Regions from separate parts of the Serratia sp. C2(1) genome, predicted to be linked through region 2. Evidence: riboswitches for the same ligand, from Rfam matches in the RefSeq annotation. Region 2 holds a riboswitch; each other region holds the start of a gene.
The links. A riboswitch is a leader RNA that binds a small molecule or an ion and turns the genes downstream of it on or off. The one in region 2 is predicted to bind thiamine pyrophosphate.

Region 1: another riboswitch for thiamine pyrophosphate. It lies ahead of tenA (thiaminase II); the one in region 2 lies ahead of thiC (phosphomethylpyrimidine synthase ThiC).
Region 3: another riboswitch for thiamine pyrophosphate. It lies ahead of thiB (thiamine ABC transporter substrate binding subunit); the one in region 2 lies ahead of thiC (phosphomethylpyrimidine synthase ThiC).
Region 4: another riboswitch for thiamine pyrophosphate. It lies ahead of thiM (hydroxyethylthiazole kinase); the one in region 2 lies ahead of thiC (phosphomethylpyrimidine synthase ThiC).

What each region holds. Positions count from the first base shown of each region.
Region 1 is NZ_JAZFBA010000001.1:785,055-788,257, forward strand. It holds gene V2S86_RS03610 (ABC transporter permease) at 1-250, opposite strand, end outside; gene V2S86_RS03615 (ABC transporter ATP-binding protein) at 247-987, opposite strand; gene tenA (thiaminase II) at 984-1,664, opposite strand; TPP riboswitch at 1,727-1,829, opposite strand; gene V2S86_RS03625 (LLM class flavin-dependent oxidoreductase) at 1,989-3,011, shown strand; gene V2S86_RS03630 (SDR family NAD(P)-dependent oxidoreductase) at 3,038-3,203, shown strand, end outside.
Region 2 is NZ_JAZFBA010000009.1:17,080-20,282, reverse strand. It holds gene nudC (NAD(+) diphosphatase) at 1-275, opposite strand, end outside; gene rsd (sigma D regulator) at 375-878, shown strand; TPP riboswitch at 918-1,041, shown strand; gene thiC (phosphomethylpyrimidine synthase ThiC) at 1,157-3,100, shown strand; gene thiE (thiamine phosphate synthase) at 3,093-3,203, shown strand, end outside.
Region 3 is NZ_JAZFBA010000002.1:392,273-395,475, forward strand. It holds gene thiP (thiamine/thiamine pyrophosphate ABC transporter permease ThiP) at 1-651, opposite strand, end outside; gene thiB (thiamine ABC transporter substrate binding subunit) at 627-1,613, opposite strand; TPP riboswitch at 1,669-1,794, opposite strand; gene sgrR (HTH-type transcriptional regulator SgrR) at 1,832-3,203, opposite strand, start outside.
Region 4 is NZ_JAZFBA010000001.1:193,578-196,780, forward strand. It holds gene V2S86_RS00935 (glycoside hydrolase family 68 protein) at 1-636, shown strand, start outside; gene V2S86_RS00940 (GNAT family N-acetyltransferase) at 715-1,140, opposite strand; TPP riboswitch at 1,209-1,300, shown strand; gene thiM (hydroxyethylthiazole kinase) at 1,337-2,131, shown strand; gene thiD (bifunctional hydroxymethylpyrimidine kinase/phosphomethylpyrimidine kinase) at 2,128-2,928, shown strand; gene V2S86_RS00955 (inhibitor of vertebrate lysozyme family protein) at 3,015-3,203, shown strand, end outside.

The sequences.
Region 1 (3,203 bases), on a different contig from region 2:
ACAGCGCCAGCGCCGCGCCGAGCAACACCCCAATCCCCAGCCCGCAGGCAATCTCCGAGGCGGTGATCAGCGTGTGATAAGCGAGATAGGCGCGCCCGCTCCACAGCGCCTGCGCTACCGCAGAAGGCGAAGGCAGCAAAAAAGCGGGAATATCTCCCAACGTGATGAGCCACCACAGCAGCAACAAACCAGCGAACACCGTCAGGCTGCGGCGCACCCGCGGCAGGCGGTTTTCAACCCGTAGCGTCATTCGGCGGCCCTCATCAGTTGCGCCAACAGTTCGCCCTGGCTTTTCAGCAGATGGGGATTGTCCGGCGCGCGCGGCGGCAGGCCGCCGATGACATGCGTATCGTCAATGCCGGCGGGGTAGCGGGAAAGCACCAGCAGGCGATGGCTCAGACGGCAGGCTTCCATCGGGTCATGGGTAATCAACAGTACGGTATGCTGCGCCAGCAGCTCGGCCGCCAGGGTTTGGATCATGGCGCGGGTGATGGCGTCCAGCGCCGAGAAGGGCTCGTCCATCAGTACAATCGGCTGGCGTTCATACAGCGTGCGTGCGATGGCGGCGCGCTGGCGCATACCGCCGGACAAGGCCGAGGGCAGGGCTTTGGCGTAACCGCTCAGCCCCACGCGCTCGAGCAGATGCCCGGCCCATTCCCGGTCGGCTTTTTCGCCGCGCAGCCGCGCACCGAGGCTGATATTTTCGGCGACGGTCAGCCACGGATAGAGCAGGTCTTTTTGCCCCATATAGGCGATGCGGCCGGCTATCGGCAGGCCATCGCTGCCGGTCACTTCACCGGCGGTGGGCAGCATCAGCCCGGCGATAATCTTCAGCAGGCTGGTTTTGCCCGTGCCGCTGGCGCCGAGCAGGGCGACAACGCTGCCGCCGGCAATATCGAAACTCAGCCGATCGAAAATCACCTGCCGGCCAAAGCGCAGGCTGAGATCCCGCACCTGAATGCCGGGCGGCGCGATGCGGTCACTCATGAGGCGTTCAACCCCATCTGCCAGAAGGCGGACTCCAGCCGGGTGGCGGTGGTGAAAATCTCCGCAAGCTCGGCAAAGCGGCTTTCTGCGCCACGCTGGTGGCCCACGCTCTCCAGCAGATCGAGAGCCGCCTGCACGCCGGCCAGATAGTTTTTATCGCCATAGTTGCGGATCCACGAGGCGTAAGGATTGCCCTCCATCACCGTCGCCGGGTCGTCAAGCAGGCGCAGACCAATCTCGGCATAGCCTGCGACGCAAGGCATCAGCGCGGCCAGCAGATCCAGCGCATCGCCGGAGTGGCCGATATCGAGCACATAGCGGGTGTAGTTCAGGGTTTCCGTCGCCTCGGGTTCGGCGGCAATCTCGGGTTCGCCCAGCCCCCAACCGGCGCAGTAAGCCAGGTGCAAAGGCAGTTCGGCGACGATGGCATTGAGCGAAGCGGTGGCCGCGCGCATCTCCGGCAGCGTGCGTAGCTTGCTGACCAGCAGGGCGTAGGCGCGGGCGAAATGGATCAGGAACAGGTAATCCTGGGTCAGATAGCGGCGGAATGCGGATTCAGGCAGCGTGCCGGCGGCCAGTTGCCGAATAAAAGGGTGGGCAACGTAGTCCTGCCAGTCCGCGCCTGCCTGTTGGCGCAGCCGTCCGTAAAGACCGTTATCGAAAAGGGGAGTAAACATGGGACCTCCAAAAGTGAGTGGAGATCCGGGCGCGCTGAGGTATGAACAGGCAATGACCGAGAGCGTGATTGCCGACCCGTCCCTTCGCTGGCATGACCCAGATCAGGTTCAAAGGGTTCGGCTTGCGCCATCTCAGCCCGTAACAGGACACCCCTCGGAGGAGCCTGTTATACGATATTTGCTTTTTGATTACAATGCTCGGGCGAGGGGGATCGGCGGGGGCGGCAATTGGTTCGTTTAGTGCGATTCGCGACGATTTTTCTGGCACCGGCGGCGGCATTTTTGCACTGTAATCCGGTAACGTTGACTCTGAGGAACACTCCCATGAAGAAGATCGGCTTTCTCTCTTTTGGTCACTGGACGCCTTCGGCACAGTCCGGTACTCGTTCTGCGGCGGATGCGCTGCTGCAATCCATCGATCTTGCAGTCGCTGCAGAGGCGCTCGGGGCGGACGGTGCCTATTTCCGCGTGCATCACTTCGCCCGCCAGCTCAGCTCCCCGTTCCCGCTGCTGGCCGCCGTCGGCGCCAAAACCCAACGCATTGAGATCGGTACCGGCGTGATTGATATGCGCTATGAAAACCCGCTTTATATGGTGGAAGACGCCGGAGCCGCCGATCTGATTTCAGGCGGACGGCTGCAACTCGGCATCAGCCGCGGTTCGCCCGAGCAGGTTATCGAAGGCTGGCGCTATTTTGGCTATACGCCCGCAGAGGGCGAGACCGAGGCCGATATGGCCCGTCGCCACACCGAGGTGCTGCTCGATGCGCTGCGCGGTGAGGGCTTCGCCGAGCCGAACCCGCAGCCGATGTTCCCCAATCCGCCGGGGCTGCTGCGCATCGAACCCTTTTCCGCCGGCCTGCGCGACCGCATCTGGTGGGGCGCCAGCTCCAACGCCACCGCGGTGTGGGCGGCAAAACTGGGGATGAACCTGCAAAGCTCGACGCTGAAAAACGACGAAACCGGCGAGCCTTTCCACATTCAGCAGGCCAAGCAGATCCGCGCTTACCGCGCCGCCTGGAAAGAAGCGGGCCACCCGCGCGAGCCGCGCGTGTCGGTCAGCCGCAGCATCTTTGCGCTGATGAACCAGCAGGATCGCAGCTACTTCGGCGGCAGCGGCAAGGAAGGCGATCAGGTCGGGTATATCGACCAGCAAACCCGGGCGATTTTCGGCCGCAGCTACGCCGCCGAGCCGGAAGAACTGATCAAACAGCTGGCGCAGGACGAAGCCATTGCCGAAGCGGACACCTTGCTGTTAACCGTGCCTAACCAGTTGGGCGTCGATTACAACGCGCACGTGATTGAGTCGATCCTCACCCATGTCGCCCCGGCGCTGGGCTGGCGTTGATGTCTCAACAATAAAGGAGGCAGGCCATGTCTCGTATTTTCATTACCGGCTCGGCGGACGGGTTGGGGCGCGCGGCGGCGGCAACCCTGCTGGGCGAAGGCCATCAGGTGATCGTTCATGCGCGTGAGCCGGGCCGGCTCCACGGCGTGCGCGATTTGCTGGACCGCGGCGCGCTGGCGGTCACCGGCGATT
Region 2 (3,203 bases):
TAAAAGTCGGCCAGTTGCACGCCGCGCCCGGCAAGCTGAAACAACCCGCGATCGAGCTCGAGCAGTTGACGCACCGAGCCCATATCCTGCGGCATCGTCTGACGCACCAGCCACACCGGCAGCCCTTCCCACTCGCCAATGGTGCGCGCCATTCGCCCCTGCAGGGAAAACGCCGCCGCCGAACCGAACGGCAATTCACCGTGCGGTAACCAAAGTTTGCTTTCATGGCTGACGATCCACCAGCCATTTTCATTACCCGTTAATGCAAGTTCCATATCGTTGTTGCACAACCTCAGCTTCACTGGCACTCTACAAATCGGCCTTGTTACATTTTAATAACTTACTGTTACTTTTTATTACTTACGGAGTCAAACATGCTCAACCGTTTGGAAAGCCTGACTCAGCGCGTTGGTGGTAGTAATGAATTAGTTGATCAATGGCTTCAGGCACGCAAGCAGTTGCTTGTCGCCTATTGCACCCTCGTGGGCATCAAACCGAACAAAGAAAAGCATACGCCGCTGAATGAAAAAGCGCTGGAGAACTTTTGCCATAATTTGGTGGATTATCTCTCTGCCGGGCATTTTCATATCTATGACAGAATTATCAAACAAGTGGAAGGCGCACCCAGTCCGAAAATGGCGCTATCGGTGAACATCTACCCCAAACTTTGGGTCAATACCGAGCAGATCATGGCTTTCCACGATCGCTATACCGAAGTAGATATCGATCAGGACGTGTGCATGGAACTCCACCAGGCGCTGTCGGATATCGGCGAAACGCTTGCTGCACGTTTTACCCTGGAAGATAAGTTGATCCAACTGGCGACGGAAGCCTCGCAGCAACCTCTGTCGGATAAAGCACTGGATCAGACGCGTTAGAATTTTGTAGTTTTTTTTATTATCCCTCCTATACTGGAGGGCATCTTGTCGGAGTGCCTAGCGCTGATTTGCTCATCAAATTGGCCAGGCTGAGACCGTTAATTCGGGATCCGCGGAACCTGATCGGGTTAATACCCGCGAAGGGAACAAGAGTAATCTATCGCCACAGGCAGGGCTTCCCGAACGGGGATACCCCCGCCTTGCCGGCCAGCATCATTACTCCCTCCGAGCTCCAGACAAGCAATTTTCCCAACTCATTACACTGGTAGGAATTTGCTATGTCTAACGTTAAAAAACCACGCGCTCGTAAAGAGCAGCGCGAAGAAGCCCAGCAGTTTATCGACACTCTGCAGGGCGTATCCTTTCCCAATTCACACCGCATCTATCTGCAAGGCTCGCGCAGCGATGTGCGGGTCCCGATGCGTGAAATCCAGCTCAGCCCGACGCTGATTGGCGGCGACAAAAACAACCCGCAATACGAGCAGAACGAAGCTATCCCGGTATACGACACCGCCGGCCCGTACGGCGATCCGCAATCCGAACTCGATGTGCACCGCGGCCTGGCGAAACTGCGCGCCGGCTGGATCGAAGAACGTGGCGATACCGAGGCCCTCAAAGGCGTCAGTTCCGGGTTCACCCAGCAGCGCCTGGCGGACGAAGGGCTGGATCATCTGCGCTTCGAGCATCTGCCGCAGCCGCGCAAAGCTCAGACGGGCAAATGCGTCACCCAGTTGCACTACGCGCGCGCCGGCATCGTCACCCCGGAAATGGAATTCATCGCCATCCGCGAAAACATGGGCCGTGAGCGCATCCGTGGTGAAGTGTTGCGCCACCAGCATCCCGGCCAAAGCTGGGGCGCTAACCTGCCGCAAAACATCACGCCGGAATTCGTTCGTCAGGAAGTGGCCGCCGGACGTGCCATCATCCCCGCCAATATCAACCACCCGGAAGCCGAACCGATGATCATCGGCCGTAACTTCCTGGTGAAGGTCAACGCCAATATCGGCAATTCCGCAGTGACTTCGTCGATTGAAGAAGAAGTGGAGAAGCTGGTGTGGTCCACCCGCTGGGGTGCGGACACCGTGATGGATTTGTCCACCGGCCGCTATATCCACGAAACCCGCGAATGGATCCTGCGCAATAGCCCGGTACCGATCGGTACGGTGCCGATCTATCAGGCGTTGGAAAAAGTGAACGGTGTGGCGGAGAATCTGACCTGGGAAATGTTCCGCGATACGCTGCTGGAGCAGGCCGAGCAAGGCGTCGACTACTTCACTATCCATGCCGGTGTGCTGCTGCGTTACGTGCCGATGACCGCCAAACGCCTGACCGGCATCGTCTCCCGTGGCGGTTCGATCATGGCCAAATGGTGCCTGTCGCATCATCAGGAAAACTTCCTGTATCAACACTTCCGCGAAATTTGTGAAATCTGCGCCGCCTATGACGTATCGCTGTCGCTGGGTGACGGCCTGCGCCCCGGCTCGATTCAGGACGCCAACGACGAAGCGCAGTTCGCCGAACTGCACACGCTGGGCGAACTGACAAAAATTGCCTGGGAATATGACGTGCAGGTGATGATCGAGGGCCCTGGCCACGTGCCGATGCAGATGATCCGCCGCAACATGACCGAAGAGCTGGAACACTGCCACGAAGCGCCGTTCTATACCCTGGGCCCGCTGACTACCGATATTGCACCGGGTTATGACCACTTCACCTCCGGCATAGGGGCCGCGATGATCGGCTGGTTCGGCTGCGCCATGCTGTGCTACGTCACGCCGAAGGAACACCTCGGTCTGCCAAACAAAGAAGACGTGAAGCAGGGATTGATCACCTACAAAATTGCCGCCCACGCCGCCGACCTGGCCAAAGGGCATCCGGGCGCGCAAATCCGCGATAACGCCATGTCCAAAGCTCGCTTCGAATTCCGCTGGGAAGATCAATTCAACCTGGCGCTCGATCCCGCCACCGCCCGAGCCTACCACGACGAAACCCTGCCGCAGGAATCCGGAAAAATCGCCCACTTCTGCTCAATGTGCGGGCCGAAGTTCTGCTCGATGAAGATCTCGCAAGAGGTCCGCGACTACGCCGCCGCGCAGGAGGCTGCCAAGCCGATAGAGGTGCAGCTAACCGGCATGGAGAAGATGTCAGCCGAGTTCCGCTCACGGGGTAGCGAGTTGTACCACAGCGCCGATACCCTGCAGGAGGAGATGAACAATGACTGAAATCGCCACGCCTTTCCCCGCCACGCCGCACAGGCTGGGATTATACCCGGTCGTCGACAGCGTTGAATGGATTGCCCGCCTGCTGGAGGCGGGCGTGACCACG
Region 3 (3,203 bases), on a different contig from region 2:
CAGTGACAGCACGGTGGCGAAGCTGGCGAAACAGAGCATGAAGATCAGTGCGCCGCTAGGCAGGGTCTGGCGACGCAGCGCCGGCCACTCGACGAAGCGGAACTGTTGCCAGCCGTTCATGCCGAGCTGAGCCGCCAGTTGGCGCTGTTCGACCGGAATATTTTCCAACGCCTGCAGCAGCAGGCGGGCGGCCAGTGGCAGATTGAAGAACATATGCGCCAGCAGGATGCCCTGCAGACCATAGGGGGAAAAACTGTAGTTGATGCCGAGCCAGCCGCACAGCGATGCCAGCCAGCCCTGTCGGCCATACACGCTGAGCAGGCCGAATACCGCCACCAATACCGGCAGTACCAGCGTCATGGCGCACAGCCGCAGGAGCAACAGTCTGCCGGGGAAGCGGCGGCGGTACAGCGCTCGGGCCAGCGCTATGGCGGGTAGCACCGAGATCAGCGCGGACAGCAATGCCTGCCAGAAGGTAAAGCGGACTACGTGCCACAGGTAGCTGTCCTGCCACAGGCCGCGCCAATCGCTTTCCGGTGCGTGCCGCCACAGCGAGCCCATCGCCAGCGCGGCGACGGCCAGGATCAGGCCGGCGGCCAGCAGCCCCGGCCAGAGCCAGTGCGGGATCAGCGACTGACGGCGGTTTGCCATGCCCGGATCCAGCTACCGCGTTGTTTGGCGACCTCTTCGGCGCTGTATTGCAGCGCGGTCTGGGGGACGGTCATTTGATCAAAGCCTGCCGGCAGTTGAGTCTTGATCACCGGGTACATCCAGTTACCGGTTGGGATGGCGTTCTGGAACGCCGGGGTCACCATAAACTGCATGAAGCGCTCCGCCAGTTCAGGCTGCTTGCCGGCCTTGAGTTTGCCCGCCACTTCCACCTGCAAATAATGGCCTTCGCTGAAGTTGGCCGCGGCGTAGCTGTCTTTCTTCTCTTCGATCAGATGATAAGCCGGGGAGGTGGTATAGCTGAGCACCAGATCGCCTTCGCCTTTCAGGAATAGGCCGTAGGCTTCGCTCCACCCCTTGGTGACGGTGACGGTTTTCTTCGCCAGTTTCTGCCAGGCTTCCGGCGCTTTGTCGCCAAACACTTTCTGCATCCACAGCAGCAGGCCCAGGCCTGGGGTGCTGGTGCGCGGGTCTTCGTAGATCACCTTCCAGTTTTGATCGCCGTTGACCAGTTCCTGCAGGCTCTTTGGCGGGTTTTTCAGCTTTTCTTTGTTGTAAACGAAGGCAAAGTAACCGTAGTCATAAGGCACGAAGGTTTTATCCTGCCAGCCGCCCGGCACGCTCAGTTTGGCGCCGTCAATGCGGCTAGGCGCGAATAGGCCGGTTTGCTGCGCGGCCTGCAACAGGTTGTTGTCCAGCCCCAGCACCACGTCGGCAGCGCTGTTTTTCCCTTCCATGCGCAAGCGGTTAAGCAGCGAAACGCCGTCTTCCAGCGCGACGAATTTCAGCTCGCAGTTGCAGTCCGCTTCGAACGCTTTTTTCACCGCCGGGCCAGGGCCCCAGTCGGCCGCGAAGGAATCATAGGTGTAGACCGTCAGCGTGGGTTTGGCAAACACCGGTACGGCGCACAACAACAGTAATAAGGGCAGGCTTTTTTTGACCACTTTGCACTCCTGAAAGATAAGGGGGCAAAGGTATCTGAGGGCGAGGTGATTAAACCGGGTCGCTATGCTCAAATCCCTCCGCCGGTATTGACCGGATCAGGTTCGACGGGTTTGTTCTCAGCAAAACCTGCGCACCGCGTTTTCATCGCGCCGCCACCGTTTCGCACCCCGTTGAGACGGCGCTATTGTAGAGACTAACGGGCGTCGGCGAAAGGCGCTTATGCTTCCGGCGGCGCAAACCAGGCGGATTTAAAATCAAACCAGCCAAGGGTATTCATTCGCACGCCGCGCATGCTGCGCTGGCCATGCAGTTGCAGCCAGTGATGAAACAGCGGGTGTAACTGGTGACCCTTGACCAATCGTTGGCAAAAATCCGCCAGCGGCAGGGCATTGGCGCGCCACAGCGCCGCATCTGCGGCGAGATCTTCATTCATGCAGTGCTGCATCAGCGGCAGCTCATACAGGGTGGCGAACAGCGAAAACTCCAGCGGCAGGTAGAAGTTGGCGCTACCCAACCACAGATCGCTGGCCGCTTCCCCCTTATGCCAGGCGTCGTAGCTCACCACCTGCACGTTAAGCCGCACCCCGTGCAGCGCCAACAGCGGTTCAATTGCCTGTTGAATGGCGTGGAATTCCGAGTGTTCACTGTAGTAGGTCAGCGTCAACGCGGTCAGCCCGGCCGGCTTGGGTTGTTGCGCCAGCGCACGATTGTGATGCCAGCGCGGCAGGATGCCATAGGCCGGTGACCAATAGCGTTGATAAACCGGCCCGGCATTACTCAGCAGCGAGATGGGATTAATCAGCTCGCACAGCCAGCTGCGAATGGCCGGATCGGCCGCCAAAGGAGAGCGTTGATCGAACAGCAGGAAATAGCAGCCTTCCTCCAGCCGGCTTTCCAGTTCGTTGTTGCCGGTGTCATCCGCCTGCAGTTGCACGCCGGAATGCACCAGCTCTTCGGTAAGCTCCGGCAACACCCAGATATTCACCTCATCAATCAGTGCCCGGTAGCCGAAGTAGTCATCGAAGGCGTGGATTTTCATCTGGCTGCGGTGGTTGCGTACCACGCTGTACGGCCCGGTGCCGACCGGATGGCGCGAGAACTCCGGCATGCTTTGCCATTCGCGCGGCAGGATCATGGCAGGCACGCTGCCCAGCAGCCAGGGCAACCAGTAATCGGGGCTGTGCAGATGCACGTCAATCACGAAAGGCGTCGGTGAGGTCACGCTCTCGATATGCGAAAACAGCGGCTGAGGGATCAGACGAGTGAGGGAGCTAATCACATCGTCCATTTCCAGCTCGCGGCCGTGATGAAAATGTATCGCCGGGCGCAGATAAAAACGCCAGTGCAAGGGCGTCAGCGGCTGCCAGTGATGAGCCAGGTCCGACTCCAGTTCCCCGTTTTCCTCGTTTATCCGCGTCAGGCCGCTGAAAATCTGCCGGGCCAGGTGAATTTCCGAACGGCGCAGCGCCGAGCCGGGCAGCAGGTTGTACAACTGGCGATAGTAGAGTACGCGCAAGATGTGTTTACCCTGCCGAAAGCTGCGCCCAAGCTGGGACAGCAACATTTGCCGCACCACGTTTTTATCGCCG
Region 4 (3,203 bases), on a different contig from region 2:
CCGTTTATCGATCCGCAGGATGGCAAGCTGTATATGGTGTTCGAAGGCAACGTAGCCGGCGATCGCGGTTCGCATGTGGTTGGTCCGGATGAGTTGGGGCTGGTGCCGCCGGGCCATGAAGAGGTGGGCGGCGCACGTTTCCAGGTGGGCTGTATCGGCCTGGCGGTGGCGAAGGATCACAGCGGTGAAGAGTGGGAGATTTTGCCGCCGCTGGTCACGGCGGTGGGCGTCAACGATCAGACCGAACGCCCGCACTACGTGTTCCAGGACGGCAAGTATTACCTGTTCACCATCAGCCATAAGTTCACCTATGCCGAAGGGCTGACCGGGCCGGATGGGGTATACGGTTTTGTCAGCGATAGCCTGACCGGGCCTTACACGCCGATGAACGCCTCAGGCCTGGTACTGGGTAACCCGCCGGAACAGCCTTTCCAGACGTATTCGCACTGCGTGATGCCGAATGGTTTGGTGACGTCGTTTATCGACAGCGTGCCGACCGTCGGCGAAGATTACCGTATCGGCGGGACTGAGGCGCCAACGGTACGCATTGTGCTGGAAGGCGACCGTTCCTTTGTACGCGAGGTCTATGATTACGGTTATATCCCTGCGATGCAGGATATCGTTTTGCAAGGGTAACCCGCGGCTTGTAGCCTGAGCCGCTCCAGAGGCCTGACGATGTCAGGCCTTTTCAGGTTTGGTTCACAGCAGACAAGACTATTTTTTAGGCGAATGCAGCAGGTAGTATTCTTCGCCGCCGTCGTTGCCGGTGGTGATCTTTTGCCAGCCATGCTTATGGTAAAACGCCAGCGCCTTCTCGTTTTTCACCAGGCATTTCAGCGAGCCGGTCGCGGTAAAGGTTCGCTCCGCCGCTTGCAGCAGGGCCGTGCCGACGCCGCGTGGCGGCAAGTGAGGATCGACATACAGGTTGTGAATAAAGTTATCCTGGCGATAGATCGACACGAACCCCAGCAGTTTTCCCTGATCTTCCGCCACCCAGATATCCTCGCCCAGCGTCGAGCGGTCGAAATCCTCCAGCCGGTAATCTTCGGTATCGCGCCACGTGAACGCCGCCTTGCGCGCAGCCAGATAAAGGGTGCGCAAGAACGGGCGATCGGCTTCTCGGTAGGGTCTTGTTTGCATGGCAGCTCCTTTTTGTTTTTTGACACTATAGCGCGATTGACCTCACCGGCAGCAACCCCAATAATGGCCTCCTTGACTCGGGGTGCCCCAAGGGGCTGAGATTTTACCCGTATTACCTGATCTGGATTATGCCAGCGTAGGGAAGTCTCGGTGCCCCAACCGGTACCCGCCTTCTTGAACGCCGGTTGGGAGGAATATGTTCGCTCGACCTGATGCTTTACCCGGCGCCCGCGCCGCGGCCTGTCTGACCCAATTCAAACAACAGCCCCCGCTGATTCACTGCCTGACCAACGAAGTGGTGCAGGAGCTGACGGCTAACGTATTGCTGGCGCTTGGCGCTTCCCCGGCGATGGTGGTGGAACCGACCGAAGCGGCGCAGTTCAGCCAGATGGCGAGTGCCCTGTTAATCAACATCGGTACTCTCAATGCCTCGCGCGCCGAATCCATGCTGGTGGCGGTAGAAGCCGCCAATTTGGCGGGAACGCCCTGGACGCTGGATCCGGTGGCGGTAGGCGGGTTGGCGTACCGCACCGCCTTTGCCCGTCGTTTGCTGGGCGAGAAGCCGGCGGCGATCCGGGGCAACGCGTCTGAAATTATGGCGCTGAGCGGCCGGCAGAGCGCCGGGCGCGGCGTAGACAGCACCGACGACTCGCTGGCGGCTTTGCCGGCGGCACGGGAACTGGCGCAGCTCAGCGGCGCGGTGGTGGCGGTAACCGGCGTGGTGGATTACATCACCGATGGCCGGCGCGACTGGGCGGTCGCCGGTGGCGATGCGCTGATGACGCGGGTGGTGGGCACAGGTTGCGCGCTGTCGGCGGTGGTGGCGGCATTTTGCAGCCTGTCGGGCGATCGGCTGGACAACGTCGCGACCGCTTGCCGGGTGATGTCGCTTTGCGGCGAGCGGGCCACGCACCGGGCTACGGGGCCGGGCAGCTTTACCCCGGCGTTCCTCGACGCCCTGTATCAACTGCGTGCGGAGGAGCTGCAATGAAACGGATTAACGCTTTGACCATCGCCGGCACCGATCCGAGCGGCGGCGCCGGCATCCAGGCCGATCTGAAAGCCTTTTCTGCACTGGGGGCTTACGGCACTTCCGTGATCACCGCGCTGGTGGCGCAAAATACTCGTGGCGTACAGTCGGTATATAACATCGATCCGGCGTTTGTCGCCGCCCAGTTGGATTCGGTATTCAGCGACGTGCGCATCGACAGCGCCAAGATCGGCATGCTGGCCAACGCCGATATCGTGCAGGCGGTGGCCGAACGCCTGCGGCATTACCGGCCGCCGTTCGTGGTGCTGGACACGGTGATGCTGGCGAAAAGCGGCGATCCCCTGCTGGCGCCGGAGGCGGTAGAGTCTATCCGCCGCGAACTGCTGCCGCAGGTGTCGATCATCACGCCGAACCTGCCGGAGGCGGCGGCCCTGCTGGCGTGCGCCCCGGCGGAAAATGAGCAACAGATGCGCGAACAGGGCCGGGCGTTGCTGGCCATGGGGTGCCAGGCGGTGCTGATGAAGGGCGGCCACCTCAGCGAAAACGAAAGCCCGGACTGGTTGTTCAGCGCGGGGCAGGAACTGCGCTTCACTGCACCGCGCGTGGCGACTCGTCATACGCACGGCACCGGCTGCACGCTTTCCGCTGCGCTGGCTGCGTTGCGCCCGCGTCATGAAGACTGGGCCGGCACGGTCGCCGCCGCCAAGGACTATCTGCAAAAGGCATTGCAGCAGGCAGATACCCTGGAAGTGGGGCACGGTATCGGGCCGGTACATCATTTTCACGCGTGGTGGTGATTCAACTTTTTGTCGTTGTTGTGGTCAGACTGGATCCATGCCCGGCGCTCGCCGGGTACGAGCGGATTTAACCAAGGGAGAAGGCCATGACAGGACAAAACGCACTTCGCTGCGCCATCTTCGGCGCGTTACTCAGCCTCAGTGCGGGCAGCGTTGCCCAGCAGATTGTTACCACCTCGGACGTGATCCAGCAGCCGGGCTATCAAACCAGCTGGCAGAACATGGTGAAGGGGCAGGCTCGCCTGCCGGGCTGGGCGCGCAAGGGGATGGGCACT